DNA from 3 places in the Pandoraea commovens genome. Region 2 is predicted to be linked to each of the others. Evidence: predicted binding sites of a transcription regulator. Region 2 holds the regulator's gene; each other region holds the start of a gene.
The links. The regulator sigma-54, encoded in region 2, starts transcription at its own class of promoters, with help from an activator protein. The targets are predictions, from matches to a motif close to TGGCANGNAANCTGCTTT.
Positions count from the first base shown of each region.

Region 1: the regulator sigma-54 is predicted to act here: its motif matches at 1,582-1,599, upstream of prpB (methylisocitrate lyase).
Region 3: the regulator sigma-54 is predicted to act here: its motif matches at 4,411-4,428, upstream of glnA (type I glutamate--ammonia ligase).

Region 1 is NZ_CP102780.1:3,821,949-3,828,158, reverse strand. It holds gene prpR (propionate catabolism operon regulatory protein PrpR) at 1-1,344, opposite strand, end outside; gene prpB (methylisocitrate lyase) at 1,682-2,572, shown strand; gene prpC (bifunctional 2-methylcitrate synthase/citrate synthase) at 2,600-3,751, shown strand; gene acnD (Fe/S-dependent 2-methylisocitrate dehydratase AcnD) at 3,912-6,210, shown strand, end outside.
Region 2 is NZ_CP102780.1:620,617-626,826, forward strand. It holds gene NTU39_RS03265 (PsiF family protein) at 1-2, opposite strand, end outside; gene hprK (HPr(Ser) kinase/phosphatase) at 187-1,152, opposite strand; gene ptsN (PTS IIA-like nitrogen regulatory protein PtsN) at 1,243-1,698, opposite strand; gene hpf (ribosome hibernation-promoting factor, HPF/YfiA family) at 1,934-2,290, opposite strand; gene NTU39_RS03285 (RNA polymerase factor sigma-54) at 2,432-3,922, opposite strand; gene lptB (LPS export ABC transporter ATP-binding protein) at 4,016-4,786, opposite strand; gene lptA (lipopolysaccharide transport periplasmic protein LptA) at 4,812-5,510, opposite strand; gene lptC (LPS export ABC transporter periplasmic protein LptC) at 5,507-6,193, opposite strand.
Region 3 is NZ_CP102780.1:2,430,908-2,437,117, forward strand. It holds gene NTU39_RS11355 (2OG-Fe(II) oxygenase) at 1-517, opposite strand, end outside; tRNA gene NTU39_RS11360 (tRNA-Lys) at 745-820, opposite strand; tRNA gene NTU39_RS11365 (tRNA-Lys) at 875-950, opposite strand; tRNA gene NTU39_RS11370 (tRNA-Lys) at 1,009-1,084, opposite strand; gene NTU39_RS11375 (hypothetical protein) at 1,157-1,342, opposite strand; gene NTU39_RS11380 (hypothetical protein) at 1,559-1,798, opposite strand; gene NTU39_RS11385 (DUF4148 domain-containing protein) at 2,196-2,540, opposite strand; gene NTU39_RS11390 (LysE family translocator) at 2,826-3,443, opposite strand; gene NTU39_RS11395 (rhodanese-like domain-containing protein) at 3,585-4,052, opposite strand; gene glnA (type I glutamate--ammonia ligase) at 4,524-5,939, shown strand; gene glnL (nitrogen regulation protein NR(II)) at 6,118-6,210, shown strand, end outside.

The sequences.
Region 1 (6,210 bases), 2.8 Mb from region 2:
ATCGAGAAAGATCGTGCCGTTGTGCGCTGTTTCGAACAAACCGGCCTTGCCACCGCGTCGCGCACCCGAGAACGCGCCATCTTCATACCCGAACAACTCGCTCTCGAGCAGCGTCTCCGGAAACGCGGCGCAGTTGATGGCGACGAACGGATAGTCGCGGCGGCGGCTCGCGTTGTGAATCCCCTGTGCGAGCAATTCCTTGCCCGTGCCGCTCTCGCCATGCACGAGTACCGTCGAGTCGGTCTGCGCATATCGGCGCGCGAGTGCGCGGACTTGCGTCATTGCCGCCGAATCGCCGATCAGATCGTCGAGCCGGTAGCGCGCCACGAGATGCCGCGGACGATGCCGTGAGCGCAACGAACGATCCACACGGGCGAACGACTGCGAGTCCTGACACGTCACGAGCGCACCCGTGAGCGTGCCTTGATCCAGCAAGGGAATGCGGTTGATCACCCACGTCTTGCCCGCCATCGAGACGATCGCTTCCAACTCGGCGCTCGCGCTCTCCAGTGTGCGGGCGATGTCGAGCGCTGGCGCGATAGCGTCGAGCGTTCGCCCGACGGCGTCCGCCACCGTGACGCCGAGAATCCCGGCCATCGACGCGTTGATCGCTTCGATGCGTCCGTTCAGATCGACGGCGGCCACGCCTTCGTGCAGATGCCGCAACACCGTATCGAGACGTTCGCGCCGTTGCGCTTCGATGCGCCCGAGACGCGCCACCTCCAGTGCCGTGTCGAACGCTGCGCGCACCGAATCCTGCGAGTAGAGAAAGATGCCCGTGAGGCCGGCGCGCTCCGTCAGTTGCGTGACGAGACCCGGCCCAACGATGACTGCCATGCCGTCGTCGCGCAACCGGTGCACGAGGTCTTCGGCGTTCTGGGCGTCGACATAAGTGTGCTGAGAGATGTCGAGGTGAAAGGCGCTCTTGAAGCGCTCGAACTCGGCTGCGGGGCGTGCGTAGGACACGAGCGCGATGCGCGAGTCGGGAGACGACGCGGGCAGGGCGCGTCGCGCGCGGGCCAGTGCGTGCATGACGTCCGAGCCGGTGACTTTGACCAGCACCACAGGCAACGCAAGCCGTTCGCGCAGAAAGTCGCCGTTCGATCCGGCCGCGACAATGCCGTCGACGCTCCCGGCGGGCAAGCGCTCCAGCGCTTCGATCACGGCTTCGTACCCCTTGTCGACGATGTGAACGTCGGCCTGCGCAGCGTAGTCCGGCACGATATCGCGATACAGCTCGCCAAGCTTGCTGATGCCGACGGCCCAGATCACCGGCTTTCGCATCGCGGGGACCGTGGGCGCTCGCGCCACGCCTGCAGCGGTCGCGGGCAGACGGGACGGCATCTCGGCGGGTATCGAATTCGGCATAGCGGTTGGCAGCAGGGGATTTGAGTTGAATCGTAGCATGTTGCGACTATACGTTTCATTTTGCGTTTCAAATTGAAACGAAATGCGGCCGCCGCATCCACCCTTAAGTGACATTTACCTTGACGTAAACGTCATGCAGGCGAAGAATTTCCGTCGATAAATGAATGCGTTAGCGCGGCGAAGGGATTGGCGATGCGCGAGCGCACGACCTGCTGGCACGGCCATTGCTATTCAAAAGCCTTGCTACTCAACCCACGTGCGATCCGGTGGCATTCCGTTCATCCGGCGCGCAAGACACGACCGAGGGATTCAAGTGACGCAAACCATTCGTTCGGCCGGCGCCGCCTTCCGCGAGGCCGTCAAGACCGAGCAACCGTTGCAGGTTGTCGGTGCCATCAATGCCAACCACGCCCTGCTCGCCAAGGCGGCCGGTTTCAAGGCGATCTATCTGTCGGGCGGCGGTGTTGCGGCCGGTTCGCTCGGCCTGCCCGATCTGGGCATCTCGACGCTCGACGACGTGCTCACCGATGTGCGCCGCATCACCGACGTATGCGACCTGCCGCTGCTGGTGGACGTCGACACGGGCTTCGGTCCGTCGGCCTTCAACATCGCGCGCACGGTGCAGTCGCTGATCAAGTTCGGCGCGGGGGCGATGCATATCGAAGATCAGGTGGGCGCGAAGCGCTGCGGCCACCGTCCCGGCAAGGCCATCGTGACGCAGCAGGAGATGGTCGACCGCATCAAGGCGGCCGTCGACGCGCGCACCGACGAGAATTTCGTCATCATGGCGCGCACCGATGCGCTGGCCGTCGAAGGCCTTCAGGCGGCCATCGACCGCGCGTGCGCGTGCGTTGAAGCGGGGGCCGACATGATCTTCCCCGAAGCGATGACGGAACTGCCGATGTACCGCCAGTTTTCCGATGCCGTGAAGGTGCCCGTGCTCGCGAACATCACCGAGTTCGGCTCGACGCCGCTGTTCACCGTGGAAGAACTCAAGAGCGCGCAGGTCGGACTGGTGCTGTATCCGCTCTCGGCGTTCCGCGCGATGAACAAGGCGGCGGAAAACGTCTATCACACGATTCGTCGCGACGGCACGCAAAAGGCGGTGCTCGACACGATGCAAACGCGCGCCGAGCTCTATGAGAGCATCGGCTACCACGCATACGAACAGAAGCTCGACGCCCTGTTCGCCCAACAGAAATAACGAACCCCTGATCCTGGAGGAAAGAGCATGAGCGAGACGACTGCCACCGGCTTCAAGCCGAAGAAATCCGTCGCCCTGTCGGGTGTGACCGCAGGCAACACGGCACTGTGTACCGTGGGGCGTTCGGGCAACGATCTGCACTATCGCGGCTACGACATTCTGGATCTGGCGCAGACCTCGGAATTCGAAGAAATCGCGTATCTGCTGGTCTACGGGAAGCTGCCGAACGTGGCGGAACTGCGCGGCTACAAGGCCAAGCTCAAGGCGCTGCGCGGTCTGCCCGCCGCCGTGAAGGACGCCCTTGAAGCCGTGCCCGCCGCCGCACACCCGATGGACGTGATGCGCACCGGCGTGTCGGTGCTCGGCACCGTGCTGCCGGAGAAGGACGATCACAACATTCCGGGCGCACGCGACATTGCCGACCGTCTGATGGCCAGCCTCGGCTCGATGCTGCTGTACTGGTATCACTACAGCCAGAACGGCGTGCGTATCGACGTCGAAACGGATGACGACAGCATCGGCGGTCACTTCCTTCATCTACTTCACGGCGAGAAGCCGTCGGACCAGTGGGTGCGTGCGATGCACACGTCGCTGATCCTGTACGCCGAGCACGAGTTCAACGCGTCGACGTTCACCGCGCGCGTGATTGCGGGCACGGGATCGGACATGCACTCGGCGATTACCGGCGCAATCGGTGCGCTGCGTGGTCCCAAGCACGGCGGCGCGAACGAAGTCGCGTTCGAAGTGCAGAAGCGTTACAACTCGCCGGACGAAGCCGAAGCCGACATTCGTCAGCGTGTTGAGAACAAGGAAGTGATCATCGGCTTCGGTCACCCGGTCTACACCGTGAGCGATCCGCGCAACAAGGTCATCAAGGAAGTCGCGCACGAGTTGTCGAAAGAACAGCAGAACACGGCGATGTACGACATTGCCGAGCGTCTGGAATCGGTGATGTGGGACGTCAAGAAGATGTTCCCGAACCTCGACTGGTTCAGCGCCGTGAGCTACCACATGATGGGCGTGCCGACCGCGATGTTCACGCCGTTGTTCGTGATTGCGCGTACGTCGGGCTGGAGTGCGCACATCATCGAGCAGCGCATCGACAACAAGATCATTCGCCCGAGCGCTAACTACACCGGTCCGGAAGATCAGCAGTTCGTGTCGATCGACAAGCGTTAAGTCTGTCCCGCGCCTCGGCGATGGCCGGGGGATGGCAGCGGCGGGATTCCTGCTGCCAGCCCGCGACCTCGCCGGGGCGTCGCTGCTCCGTTATTCGCATCGCGCATCGCACACACCGTGCGCGCCAACTTGTCACCGGCCGGGCCGACACCTTCCTCACATGATGAACACCGAATACCGTAAATCCCTGCCCGGGACGTCGCTCGATTACTTCGACGCCCGTGCTGCCGTCGAGGCCATTGCTCCGGGCGCGTACGACACGCTGCCGTACACCTCGCGCGTGCTGGCCGAGAACCTCGTGCGCCGCTGCGATCCGGCGGCGCTGACCGATTCGCTCAAGCAACTGATCGAACGACGTCGCGACCTCGATTTCCCGTGGTTCCCCGCACGCGTGGTGTGCCACGACATCCTCGGCCAGACGGCGCTCGTCGACCTCGCGGGCCTGCGCGACGCCATCGCGGCGCAAGGCGGCGACCCGGCGCTGGTCAACCCGGTCGTGCCGACCCAACTGGTGGTCGATCACTCGCTGGCCGTCGAATGCGGCGGCTTCGATCCCGATGCGTTCGCGAAGAACCGCGCCATCGAAGATCGTCGTAACGAAGACCGCTTCGACTTCATCAACTGGACGAAGAAAGCGTTTCGCAACGTCGACGTGATTCCGCCGGGCAACGGCATCCTGCACCAGATCAACCTGGAGCGCATGAGCCCGGTGATTCAGGTGGCGGACGGCGTCGCTTACCCCGACACGCTCGTGGGCACCGATTCGCACACGCCGATGGTCGATGCGCTGGGCGTGATCGCCATTGGTGTGGGCGGGCTGGAAGCGGAGAGCGTGATGCTTGGGCGCGCGTCGTGGATGCGCTTGCCGGACATCGTCGGCGTGGAGCTGAAGGGCAAGCCGCAGCCGGGTATCACCGCCACCGACATCGTGCTCGCGCTGACCGAATTCCTGCGCAAGGAAAAGGTCGTATCCGCGTATCTGGAGTTCTACGGGGAAGGTGCGGCGAACCTCACGCTGGGCGACCGCGCGACGATCTCGAACATGGCGCCGGAGTTCGGTGCGACGGCGGCGATGTTCTACATCGACGCACAAACCATCAAGTACCTGAAGCTCACCGGCCGTGACGACGCGCTCGTCGCGCTGGTCGAGACGTATGCAAAGCAAACTGGCTTGTGGGCCGACACGCTGACGAGGGCCGAGTACGAGCGCGTGCTGACGTTCGATCTGTCGAGCGTGGTGCGCAACATTGCCGGTCCGTCGAACCCGCACAAGCGTGTGCCGACGAGCGAACTCGCCGCACGCGGCATCAGCGGCACGGTGGAGAACGAGCCGGGGCTGATGCCCGACGGCGCGGTCATCATCGCCGCCATCACGAGCTGCACGAACACCAACAACCCACGCAACATGATCGCAGCGGGTCTGTTCGCGCGTAACGCCAACCGGGTGGGTCTCGTGCGCAAGCCGTGGGTCAAGAGCTCGCTTGCGCCCGGCTCGAAGGCCGTCACGCTGTATCTGGAAGCGGCGGGCCTGCTGCCGGAACTTGAGGCGCTCGGCTTCGGCGTGGTCGCTTATGCGTGCACGTCGTGCAACGGCATGTCGGGTGCACTCGATCCAGTGATTCAGAAGGAAGTCGTCGAGCGTGACCTGTACGCGACGGCTGTCCTCTCGGGCAACCGCAACTTCGATGGCCGCATCCACCCGTATGCGAAGCAGGCGTTTCTCGCCTCGCCTCCGCTGGTGGTCGCTTACGCCATTGCCGGGACCATCCGCTTCGATATCGAGAAGGATGTGCTCGGTGTCGACGCCGATGGCAAGCCGATCAGACTCGCCGACCTGTGGCCGAGCGATGAAGAGATCGACACCATCATCGCGAGCAGCGTCAAACCGGAGCAGTTCCGTCGTGTGTACGAGCCGATGTTTGCCGCGTCGGTGGACCACGGCGAGCGGGCCGAGCCGCTGTACGACTGGCGCGAGATGAGCACGTACATCCGACGTCCCCCGTACTGGGAGGGCGCGCTTGCCGGTGAGCGCACGCTGCGCGGCATGCGCGCGCTGGCGGTGCTGGGCGATAACATCACGACCGACCACCTCTCGCCGTCGAACGCCATCATGGCCGACAGCGCAGCGGGCGAGTACCTCGCGAAGATGGGCCTGCCGGAAGAGGACTTCAACTCGTACGCCACGCACCGAGGCGATCACCTCACGGCGCAGCGCGCCACGTTCGCCAACCCGACGCTCAAGAACGAGATGGTCGTGGTCGACGGACAGGTCAAGGCAGGGTCGCTCGCTCGCATCGAGCCGGAAGGCCGCGTGACGCGCATGTGGGAGGCCATCGAGACGTACATGGCGCGCAAGCAGCCGCTCATCGTGATCGCCGGGGCCGACTACGGTCAGGGGTCGTCGCGCGACTGGGCGGCGAAGGGCGTGCGTCTGGCGGGCACCGAAGCCATCGTCGCAG
Region 2 (6,210 bases):
ATGATCGTCTCTCCAAAAGGTCGTGACGCGCGGGCACGGGGATGAACCGCGTTGCGATTACAACATGTTAGAAAACGCGCCGCAATCGCGCGGCGTTGACAGAAAAACGCAAAAATAGCGGTATACCCGGAAGGTTTCGGCGGATTCGGCGGACTCGGTGGATTCGGGCCGCCGAATCGCGAACGCTCAGAGCAATTTGCCCTGCATGCCGTCCGGGTCCTGCATGGCCTGGCGCTGACGCTCCATGAAGTCCTTGAGCGTATCGATCCCGCGCAGTTGCAGAATCGTGTTTCGCACGGCCGCTTCGACCAGCACGGCGAGGTTTCGCCCGGCGGCCACTTGCAGAATCACCTTGTTGATCGGCAGGCCCAGCACGTCGACCGTCTGCGCTTCGAGCGGCAGGCGCTGGAATTCGCCATCGGGACGGCGCACCAGTTGCACGATCAGCTTGAGCTTCATCTTCCGGCGCACAGCCGTCTCACCGAAGATGGTCTTGATGTCGAGCAGACCGAGACCGCGCACTTCCAGCAGGTTTTGCAGCAGCGGCGGGCAGCGGCCTTCGACGAAATCCGGCCCGAGACGCACGAAATCGACCGCATCGTCCGCCACCAGGCCGTGTCCACGGCTGATCAGTTCCAGACCGAGTTCGCTTTTGCCGAGACCGGAGTCGCCGGTGAGCAGCACGCCCATGCCCAGAATGTCGATGAAAACGCCGTGCATCGTGCAACGCGGCGCGAAAACGCGAGAAATGTACAGACGCAGGCTGTCGATGACGGAGGCCGTCGACAGCGGCGTGGTGAACAGCGGGGTGGAGGAGCGTGTACAGCGCAGCACCAGATCGGGCGGCGCTTCAAGGCCGTCTGCCACCACGAGGAACGGCGGTTCCAGCGCGATGACTTCACCCATGTGACGCTTGCGGTTTTCGTCCGTAAGACGCTGGTAGTAGCGTAGCTCCGCTTCGCCGAGCACCTGAATCCGGTTCGGGTGGATGAGGTTCAGGTGGCCCACGAGGTCGGCGCTGGAGGTGGCCGTAGCCACGCTCTCCGGCGTAAAGCCGCGCTCCCAACCTTCATGGCCCGTGAGCCACGACAGACGCAACGTCGCGGCGTTGTCGTCGAAAATGCTTTGCGCGTTGATGCCGGTCAGTTCCACCGCGTCGCCTCGTTCGGTTGGGTGTGGGAGCTACGGAATTCGTGTGTGTTCGCGGCGATTCGTACCGGTGCGCAGACGACTCGGGACGACTCAGGGCTTCCAGTTCGTCAGCGCGGTGTGGACATCTTTGGCGCTAGGCGCGTTGATCAGGATACTGCGCATCTCGGGGTCCGAGAGCAACTGGGCAATTTCGGACAGGATTTCGAGGTGCTGCTGCGTCGCCTGCTCGGGCACGAGCAACACAAACAGGAGGGAAACCGGCTGACCGTCGGGCGCTTCGAACGGAATGGCCTCTTCCAGGCGGATGAACGCGGCGGCTGGGACCTTCAGGCCTTTAATGCGTCCATGCGGAATCGCCACGCCTTCTCCAAGACCCGTCGAGCCGAGACGCTCACGGGCGAAGAGATTGTCGGTTACCACAGCGCGAGAAAGCCCGGCATTGTTCTCGAAGAGGAGGCCGACCTGTTCGAACAGGCGCTTCTTGCTGGTAACGGACAGTCCAAGCAGGATGTTGGACTCGAGTATGAGTTTGGCTAAACGGTTCATCTTGTAATGCGGGCGAACGCTTAGTCGCCCTCCAACCCCCGATTGACCTCGCATTATAGACCACTCGCCGCCGCGCTCGCGGCAAGTCACGGAAGTGGGGCGAACCATACAAAAGGGGCCGTTCAACGGCCCCGCGGTGGGTGATGCCAGACTTACAACAGACGGATATGCGCTCGGGTGGTTCCTTGCGGGTTTTCGTCGGTATCAGCCAATGCGATTACCACGCCTGAAGATGCTATTGCAGCGGTTCCGCCTCAGGAGGAAGTTCGTGGTGCTTGATGGCCTCGCGACCGTGATCCTGAACCTTGTCCTTGTACTGCATTACCTTGCGGTCGAGCATGTCGATCAGCTTGTCGATGGCGGCATACATATTCTCGTCACACTTCTCGACGAAAATTTCTTTGCCCTTGAGAAACACCGTGACGCTCGCGATCTGGCGTCCGCTCTTCTCCTTGGTCTTGTCGACAGAGAGGATCACCTCGGCGCCGATTAGCTGGTCGAAATGATTCAACACGCGGTTAAGCTTGTTGACGACAAATTCGCGCAGCGAAGGCGTGAGTTCGAGATGGTGTCCACTGATCTTCAGATTCATAGCTGCTCTCCTTGCTGAAATGCCGAAGTGCAGGCCGCGTCAACGTTGACGCTGGCTAGCGAGGGTGCGAGCCATTGACGTGACGCAATGTCGCACTGCGGCGTTATGCCCCAGCGGCCAACATGGCGCACCAGGACTGTCCTACAAAGATTTGCGCAAGTTCACTGCGGGGATTCGCATGGCCTCGCGGTACTTCGCGACAGTGCGCCGCGCCACCACAAAACCTTGCTCTGCCAGCAGTTCCGCGATACGGCTATCGGAAAGGGGGCTCTGCGGGTCTTCAGCTCCTATGAGTTGCTTGATGAGTGCGCGGATGGCGGTCGATGACGCAGCGCCTCCGGCTTCCGTTGCCACGTGTGATCCGAAGAAGTACTTAAGCTCGAAGGTTCCAAATGGAGTGAGCATGTACTTACTCGTCGTCACCCGTGAAATCGTGGATTCATGTAAACCCAGCGTATCAGCAATCTCGCGTAAAACCAAGGGCCGCATGCCGATTTCGCCATGCGTGAAGAAGTTCTTTTGACGCTCGACAATCGCCTGCGCCACCCGCAGGATCGTGTCGAAGCGTTGCTGGATGTTCTTGATCAGCCAGCGCGCTTCCTGCAACTGCTGTTGGAGGTTGCCGGTTCCCGGATCGTTCCGGTTATTTCGGAGAATGCGCGCATACATCTCGTTGATGCGCAGACGCGGCATCACTTCCGGATTCAGCTCCGCCGTCCAGCCGCTCCCTTGCTTGCGTACCAGCACGTCCGGCACGACGTAGTCGGCCTGAGGCGAGCCGTAAGCCGAGCCCGGGAAGGGGTCCAGCGAGCGAATCAGCTGATGCGCGGCGCGCAGACCGTCTTCGCCGACACCCAGCAGGCGGCGCAGACGCGTGTAATCGCGCGCGGCCAGCAGTTCCAGGTGATCGGTGACGATGCGCAGCGACAGGGTGCGCACACCGCTTGCGGGTAGTCGCTGGAGCTGTAGACGCAGGCACTCGGCCGGACTGCGGGCACCCACGCCCGCCGGATCGAAGCTTTGCAGCAGCGCCAGCGCCGCGTTGATTTCTTCCGTTTCGAGCGCCAGCTCTTCGGGCATTTCGGCCTGAATCTCGTCGAGCAGGCTACCGAGGTAGCCGTCTTCGTCCAGCGATTCGATCAGGAATTCCACCAGCGCGCGGTCGCGCGGACTCGCCTTGGTCAGGCGCAGCTGGGCCAGCAGATGTTCGCGGAGATTGGGGTGGTCGACATGCAGTTGCGGACGCGCATTGTCGTCGTCGTCCGATGCGCTGCCGGAGCGGGCGAAGTCGTTCAGGCTCCAGTCGCTGCCATTGTCCGACGCGTTGTCGTCGAAGCGGGCCTCGCCATCGAGTTCGCGCGCTTCGTCGTGGCCGTTGGCGGACTCGTGGCCGTTGTCGTTCGAACTGCTGGACGACGAACTCCGCTCGTTGCGCAGCGACCCGTCTGTGCCCACACGTACCGAACCGGCGAGCCAATCGTCCTCGCGTTCGAGCATCGGGTTCTGGGTGAGCGCGTGCTCGACTTCCTGTTGGAGTTCGAGCGTCGACAGTTGCAACAACCGGATCGATTGCTGCAACTGCGGCGTGAGGGTCAGGTGCTGCGAGGTGCGGAGTTGAAGAGTCGGTTTCATAGCGGTCTCGCCTTCATTGTAGAGGCTTTGTCACGCCAACGGAACCGTCCCTGACTCCTATCGGAGGCAGGGTTTACATGCGAAAAATCTGCTTTACATCCGGAAATTTTCGCCCAGATAGACGCGACGCACGCTTTCGTCGGCAACGATCTGGTCAGGCGTGCCGGCGGCGAGCACCGAGCCTTCGCTGATGATGTACGCGTGATCGCAGATACCCAGCGTCTCGCGCACGTTGTGGTCGGTAATCAGGACACCGATGCCTCGGTCCTTGAGAAAGCGCACGATCCGCTGAATTTCCAGCACGGCGATCGGGTCGACGCCCGCGAACGGTTCGTCGAGCAAAATAAAACGCGGCTGTGTGGCCAGGGCGCGTGCGATTTCCACGCGACGACGCTCGCCACCCGAGAGCGACATCGCCGGATTTTCGCGCAGATGGCCCACTTGAAGCTCGTCGAGCAGGGCTTCGATGCGGCGTTCGATTTCGTCGCGCTTGAGGGGTTTGCCCTGTGCATCGACCTGCAATTCGAGCACGGCGCGAATGTTGTCTTCGACCGTGAGCTTGCGGAACACCGACGCTTCCTGCGGCAGATACGAGACGCCCATGCGGGCGCGCTCGTGGATCGGCAGTTCGCTGATGAGGTTGCCGTCGAGCTGGATTTCGCCATCGTCGGCAGGCACCAGTCCCACGATCATGTAGAACGAGGTTGTCTTGCCCGCGCCGTTCGGGCCAAGCAGACCCACGACCTCGCCGCTCTTCACGTCGAGCGACACGTCCTTGACGACGGTACGCGCGCCGTACTGCTTCTTGAGCGAGCGCACGACGAGCGCGCTGGGCTTGCCCACCGGGGCGTTGCCCGGGTTGATGGTCGAGGCGTTGCTATTGGCAGAATTACTCACGCGGATTCCCGATGTTCTTGGAAGGCGACAGCGGCGGCAGGTCGCCCTTGGGCGCGGTGGCCGGCTTGCTGGCAGCGCCCGGTGCCTGCGCCTGCGCGCCCGTGGCGTTGCGCGGTGCGAGCGTGGCGCGCACGCGACCGTTCGGATTGTTGGGGTTGACCTGATCGGCGCCGCTGTTGGCGGTGTAGACCTCATTGTAGGTGTCGTACGTGATCACGCTGCCGTGAATCTCGTCGAGCACCTTGGTGCCACCGGCCAGGCGCTTGAGCGTGGCCTGCGTGGTGAGCGTCGCGACTTCGGTCTTGCCGTTGTAATAGATGGTCTGGCCCCAGCCGTCGATGTACTCATCCATGCCGTCGCGTTTCTGACGCATGTAGGCGAGCGGGCCGCCCGGCTTGTAGTAAGCGGTGGCGTACTGATAGCCCTCCGGATCCTGAGTCACTTCGACGCGATCGGCCTTCAGGAGAATCGTCCCCTTGGTCATCGTCACGTTGCCGGTGAAGATGTTGACCTGCTTGAGGTCGTCATAGCTCATGTGGTCCGACTCGATATTGAGCGGCTTGTCGCGGTCGGCGCGTTCGGCGTGGGCCAGCGGTGCAGCCAGTGCGCCAAGAACGGCGAAGGCGGCGGCCAGCGCGCGAAGCGCACGCAGCGATACAGTGGCGGGTCGCAGTGAAAGGCGATCGGTCATGGGGTCTTGGGGCCCTGTGGAGTCTGAGATGGCGCGCGCGGAGCGGTCGGCTTAACAGGCAGTGTGGACTGGCCTGACGGCGGCGGGCGCTTGGCGCCCAGTTCCGCCGGCTGGATCGTGCCGTGAACATTGCCGAGCAATTGTACGGCGCGCGAGATGTTATTGAAAATCATGCCGTCGCCATACATCACGGACGACCCGCGGAACAGCTGCACCGGCTTCTCGGTGCGCACGATGTCTTCGTTCACGAGCACCTGGAAGTGCTCGGACAGCGCACGCATTTCGGGATCGCGCGGCCCCGGCTGACGCACCACGACCGCGTCGTCGTACAGATCGACGATCGACATATCGGCGTTGAGCGTGCCACGCTTGCTCGTGGCGGTGACTTCGGGCTGATCCGGCGTGAAGGCGCGCACGGCGGGCATCGTCATGGCCGTGGTCTGGTCGTCTTCGAAGTGCGTCATGTGGACGGCGTTGACGCGGTACTGCGTCACCCCGTTGGGCGCGAGCATGGAAATCACCATGTCGTCGGCGTAGTAATCGGGGATGTGCTGCTTCACGTACGGCGCGCGGTCGGCGTCGGACGGCAGCGTGCGCTGAACGAGCCAGTACGTGCCGGCGGCAAGGCTTGCCAGGACGGCAATCGCGATCAGCGAAGCGGGCGAGACGCGTTGGATGGCCATGAGTGGATCGACTCTCC
Region 3 (6,210 bases), 1.8 Mb from region 2:
CATAGCCAGGAAAAACCACGACGCTCCCTTTTTCCCGAAACGCTGGATCCTTTAGCTCGGCGTGGCTCGCATCCCGGAGCATGAAGTCGCCCCCTTCGTAACTTCCCCCATCAGAAAGCATGATGATCACCGTCACAACTCTTCGCAATGGCGTCGGATGGTCGGGTATTGGATGGGCGTCCGGCGCGCTGTCGCGATGCCAGTTGAAGAAGTCGCCCGCTTCGTAAGTGCTGAATTGTGTGCCCTGCATTTCGGCGATGTCGTACTGCCAGAGTTCACGGTTGGCGAGACATCCGTAATGAAGGCAGAGCCGGGAAATCCAGTGTGCATTGTCGAAGAATCCGACTTTCGATTTTCTGGCCTTCTCGTTGTGCACGACGCCGGCGGTAGCGGATACGACAGCGGCGTCCGATAGGGTGATCGTTCGCCCGGTGTCGTACAAAAGGTCACAGAATTCGTCGGGCAGGTGCGATGGCCATACCCGGTAGAGCGCGGGGGGGAGTGGAGAGGGTGTCATCCCAGGTCCTCGAGAGCGTGCGGTGGCGACCCTACGGTACGGGGCTCAGGCGTGCCACGCAGTGTATGAGGACGCCCGGCGCAACGACGCACGCGCACGCATTTTTCGGGAGGATGTTAGGGGGAATCCGATGGACCCTTCCCAAGAGCTGGTTCAAGCCCGGCGAAGTTTCGCGTGGAAACGAAAAAGGGCCTGCAAGCGCAGACCCTTTTCGTTACATCAAGACTTGGTGGGGCGTGAGTGACTCGAACACTCGACCTACGGATTAAGAGTCCGCTGCTCTACCAACTGAGCTAACGCCCCGGTACTACCGGGAACAAAAAAGGCTGCAAGCGTCGCAGCCTTCCTGTAATGCTTTGGTGGGGCGTGAGTGACTCGAACACTCGACCTACGGATTAAGAGTCCGCTGCTCTACCAACTGAGCTAACGCCCCGATGCTACCGGGAATAAAAAAGGCTGCACGGCATCGCAGCCTTTCTTAAAAATTCGTTTGGTGGGGCGTGAGTGACTCGAACACTCGACCTACGGATTAAGAGTCCGCTGCTCTACCAACTGAGCTAACGCCCCAACGAGACCGAGATAATATCGGCTCTTCCGCATGGGGTCAACCCTTAATGGTGAAAATCCGCAAAAAAGGTCTCAGGCGAGAAGCGGAACCATCTCGAACGCCAGTACCGCGAGCACCGCGCCCACGACCACGAGCAGCGATCGCCAGCACATTCGAATGGTCCCTTTGCACGGCATTGCGCCGACAACGATCGCGCCGAATACCGCGATCGCAAACATGCAGACCAGTTGGGCATTGGAAAGGTGGGGCGCGATCATATTGGATCTCCCTGTCGCCACCAGGCGATGCACGAGGTAAGTCGCGTCTCAAGTATAGAAAACGGCTTCCCTCAAGCAAAGCGGCGCGACAACCGGGGTTTCCCCAGTGGCCGCGCCGAGCTTTCCGGACAGGTCTGCGATCCGTCCAAATCAGCGGCAGGCGTTTCGGCTGCCGATGCTTCGAACGTCATGCATGCCCCTCAGGGGACGTCGTCGTTATTCCGGAAGATCCAGGATCAGGATGATCGTCCAGGCGTCTTCGCCTTCGTGGTGGTACTGACGTTCCACCACAACGAACGGTTGCTTCTTGTCGCCCTTGCCGAGGAACATCACGTCACCTTCCTGCGGCAGGCATTCGAGCGGCGGCAACCCGAGCGGGGTGTCCTTGGGAACGAGTCGTTCGGCCTTCTTCGCTGCGCGCTCGGTCCACTCGATATCTAGTTGGATGTCACTCACCGGATGATCCTGTCTATGCAAATTGAAACGGCTGCATGGTAGCACGCAGCCTGCGCAGTCCACTGCCGTCCACCAACGCGTCCATTAAAAAAGCCCACGCTCCAGGGCGGGAGCGCGGGCGAAAGTCCCATGCGATTACGGGGAACGCATGGCGACAGGAGATGCGCCCGTGGGAAGCCGTGTGTGACTGCCGGGCCAGAGGGGAAGCACTGGACCGACGCACCACGGATAGCCCGGCAAAACGTCGTTGGGCGGGGGCGCGCGCCTGTCGGCGGGACTAAGACCTAATCAGGTGATGCAATAAGGTGACGCAACGCAGGCTGAAGATGCCGTCCGGCCTGCGTGCGTCAGTCACGCCGCCCGAGGGAGGCGTGACTGACGAGGGCCGGTTCGTCGCTTACGGATTCGAGTACTTCATCTCGCCGTTCTGGCGTGCACGCACGAGTTCGTCGTACACCTGTGCGCGCGTCTTGCCCGGCACGTTGGCGTTGTTCATCGTGTTGAACGCCGGGTAGTCGTAGTCGTTCTGCGGAATCAGGCCCTTGGCGCGCGCGTCGATCAGTTCCTCACGCACCTGTGCGCGGGTGAGCTGAGACGTTTGGGGCACCCAACCGAACGGCGAGCCGTCGGGGTAAGCGTCGCTCGACAGATGCGATTGTGCGAAAACGGAACCTGTTGCAGTGGCCATCGTGGCCGAGATCAGTGCCGATGCAATGAGCTTGCGATTGAGGATGCGATTCATGACGTTAATTCCTGTTCTTCTGTGTTGCGGGGGCGCGCAATGCATCGGTACCGAGCGTCTTTTGGTAGGACGCGGTATGCGTTGTGCGCGACCGGTGAAGCCAGTCTAAGCCTCCGGCTATCAAGGAAAAACGGCAATTAAGCGAATGAATCATTACGCGAACCGCAACAATCCGATGTGCGTTCTCGCCCGATGAGAGATGGTTGTTGGAACGGCATTAATGAAAACGCCACCCGAAGGTGGCGTTTCTCATGTGGCGACGATGCGGAGATGTTTCGGCTGCGTTCAGCGTGTCGCGATGGCAACGGCCGCACCGGCCATTACCGTGCCCGTCGCGCGATTCAGACGTTTCACGGCACGTGCCGAGCTGAGCAGTCGCCGTGCGCGGGACGCCAGCGCGATGTAGCTTCCGAACACAATGGCGAGCACCGTCAGTGTGACGCCGACGACTTCGATGTAACCGAGTGCCGTCACGCGTTGCAGATCGAGCAAGTTGGGCAGCAGTGCGAAATAGAACACAACGACCTTCGGGTTGCCCATGGTGACCGACAGACCGCCCAGAAACAGACGCCAGGACTTCTCGCGCGGTGCGGCGGCCAATGGCTCCGTCGGCGCGATGGCCGGAGCGTGCCACATCTTCCAGGCGAGATACAGAAGGTAAGCCGCACCGGCGTACTTGATCGCGAGGAACACGCCGGAGAACGTATGCGCCAGTGCCGCCACGCCGAGCACGGCGAGCGTGAGCCAGACGACATCGCCAATCGCGACGCCTGCGGTAAAGGCAATCGCGCCTTGCGTGCCGCGACCGAGGACGCGCGCGACGATGGCCGCAATGCCGGGGCCCGGTGTGCCCGCGCCCACGAACAGGGCGAGCGCGAAAGTCAGCAAGTGAGTCCAGTCCATCTCGGCGTCTCCTCGCGTTGATGTGGTTCGGTGTGTGTCGATACGTCGTCGGTGCGCAGTCGTTGTCGTCCTGTCATCTGTCGCCATCGCCATCGCCATCGCAGCCCTGCGGCCGTGACCGGCAATCCGGTGTCGCGGATGTCATGCGCCGAGCCAGGGCAGGCCGCGGAAGCACCAGCCGCTTACATTCTTGCGGTGACCGTTGCCGTCCTTGTCGCCTTCGAAGCCTTCGAGGATGTCGAACGATTGCGTGAAGCCGGCTTCGTATGCGACTTTCGCGGCGGCCTTCGAGCGTGCGGCGCTGCGGCACAGGAACAGCAACGGCGTCGTCTTGTCCGTCGTCTGCGACGTCAGTTGTTCGAGGAAGTGTTCGTTGGGCACGCCACCGGGATAGCGCACCCATTCGACGTTGGCGTACTGCCCGTCCGGCACCTGCGGGCGGCCGACCCAATCGAGTTCAGCGCGCGTGCGCACGTCGATCAGACGAACGTTGGCGTCAGCGTTGAGCAATGCCAGCGCTTCTTCCGGCGTGACTGCGCCTGCGTAGGCGAGCTGACCCGTGGCGCGACGCTGCGTTGCTTGGTCGAGAATGGCTTTTGCGCTTGTCATATTGCTGTGATCTCGTTAGTCGATGGTTGTCCTTCATTCTAGCGTGCAGCACATGCAAAGATGCGCTTTAAGTGACATCGAGCAGCATTGGGAGTCGTCTGGATATTTTGTGGACCGAATCCACCGCGCCCGACGACGGTGCAATATGGCGCACAACTTCGGGTCAGTGACGCGGCATGTTGGCACCGAAAAGGTGCATAATCGGAAAATGCACCAATTTAGTGATATTTTGGTGCGACACGCACCGAAATGGAGAATTGAAGCCCGCGAGCGGGAATTCGGCGCTGGACGCACCAGCATCGAATATTTCCTTAGAAATCAGTGGGCGAGGGTGAGGCACGACAGTGAAGCGATACGCTGGCACGCTTCCTGCTTATCACTGGCGAATCCGAACACGGAGTTCGTTAAGAGGGTGCGGCGACGCGGGCGATGAGCGCCAGCAGCGCCAGATTGAATCTTTCGGGAGATAGCATGAGCAAATCTGTGGCAGATGTGATGAACCTGGTTAAGGAAGAAGACGTCAAGTTCGTCGACTTCCGCTTTACGGACACGCGCGGCAAAGAGCAGCACGTCTCGGTGCCCGTGTCGCACTTCGACGCCGACAAGTTCGAGAGCGGCCACGCTTTCGACGGTTCGTCGATCGCTGGCTGGAAGGGCATCGAAGCCTCGGACATGCTGCTGGTGCCGGACGCCGACACCGCTTACATCGACCCGTTCTACGAAGAAAACACGCTGGTCCTGACCTGCGACGTGATCGAGCCGGCCGACGGCAAGGGCTACGACCGCGATCCGCGCTCCATCGCCAAGCGCGCTGAAGCCTACCTGAAGAGCACGGGCCTGGGCGACACCGCCTTCTTCGGTCCGGAGCCGGAATTCTTCATTTTCGACTCGGTCCAGTGGAACACGGACATGTCGGGCACCTTCGTGAAGATCAACTCCGAAGAAGCCCCGTGGTCCTCGTCGAAGGACTTCGATGGCGGCAACACCGGCCACCGTCCGGGCACGAAGGGCGGCTACTTCCCGGTCGCACCGGTCGACACGTTCCAGGACATGCGCTCGGAAATGTGCCTGCTGCTCGAACAACTCGGCGTGCCGGTTGAAGTGCACCACCACGAAGTCGCTGGCCAGGGCCAGAACGAAATCGGTACGAAGTTCTCGACGCTGGTCGAGCGCGCCGACTGGACGCAGATCCTGAAGTACGTCGTGCACAACGTGGCACATAGCTACGGCAAGACGGCCACGTTCATGCCGAAGCCGATCGTTGGCGACAACGGTTCGGGCATGCACATCCACCAGTCGATCTGGAAGGACGGTCAGAACCTGTTCGCAGGCAACGGCTACGGCGGTCTGTCGGAATTCGCGCTGTACTACATCGGCGGCATCATCAAGCACGCCCGTGCCCTGAACGCGATCACGAACCCGTCGACGAACTCGTACAAGCGTCTCGTGCCGCACTTCGAAGCCCCGGTGAAGCTGGCTTACTCGGCCCGTAACCGTTCGGCATCGATCCGTATTCCGTACGTTGCCAACCCGAAGGGCCGCCGCATCGAAGCGCGCTTCCCGGATCCGATGGCCAACCCGTATCTGGCCTTCTCGGCCATGCTGATGGCCGGTCTGGATGGCGTGCAGAACAAGATCCACCCGGGCGAAGCTGCCGACAAGAACCTGTACGACCTGCCGCCGGAAGAGGATGCAAAGATCCCGACCGTGTGCTCGAGCCTCGAACAGGCGCTGGAATACCTGAACGAAGACCGCGAGTTCCTGACGCGTGGCGGTGTGTTCACCGACGGCATGCTCGATTCGTACATCGCGCTGAAGACGGACGAAGCTCGCCGTGTGGCCATGACCACGCACCCGCTCGAGTTCGAACTGTACTACTCGCTGTAATCGGGTCGCTGCGCAGCAATGCGCCGGCATGACGGAACGCCTGCGGCCGACCGTCATGCTCGACAAGCACGGGGGGGATGGCCGCGGCCGTCCCCCTTTTTTATCCGCAGCGCGCGCCATGCATCGCCAACGTGCATCGTGCCAGCGGCCTGCCACGAACCTAACGCCTAGATCCTTGATGAAAAGTGTCCGCGCTGGTGAGAAAGGGCAGACGAAGCGGGCCTCGCATTCCGCTGATGCCGCCGATGTTGCTGCCGAATTGACGGCTGAC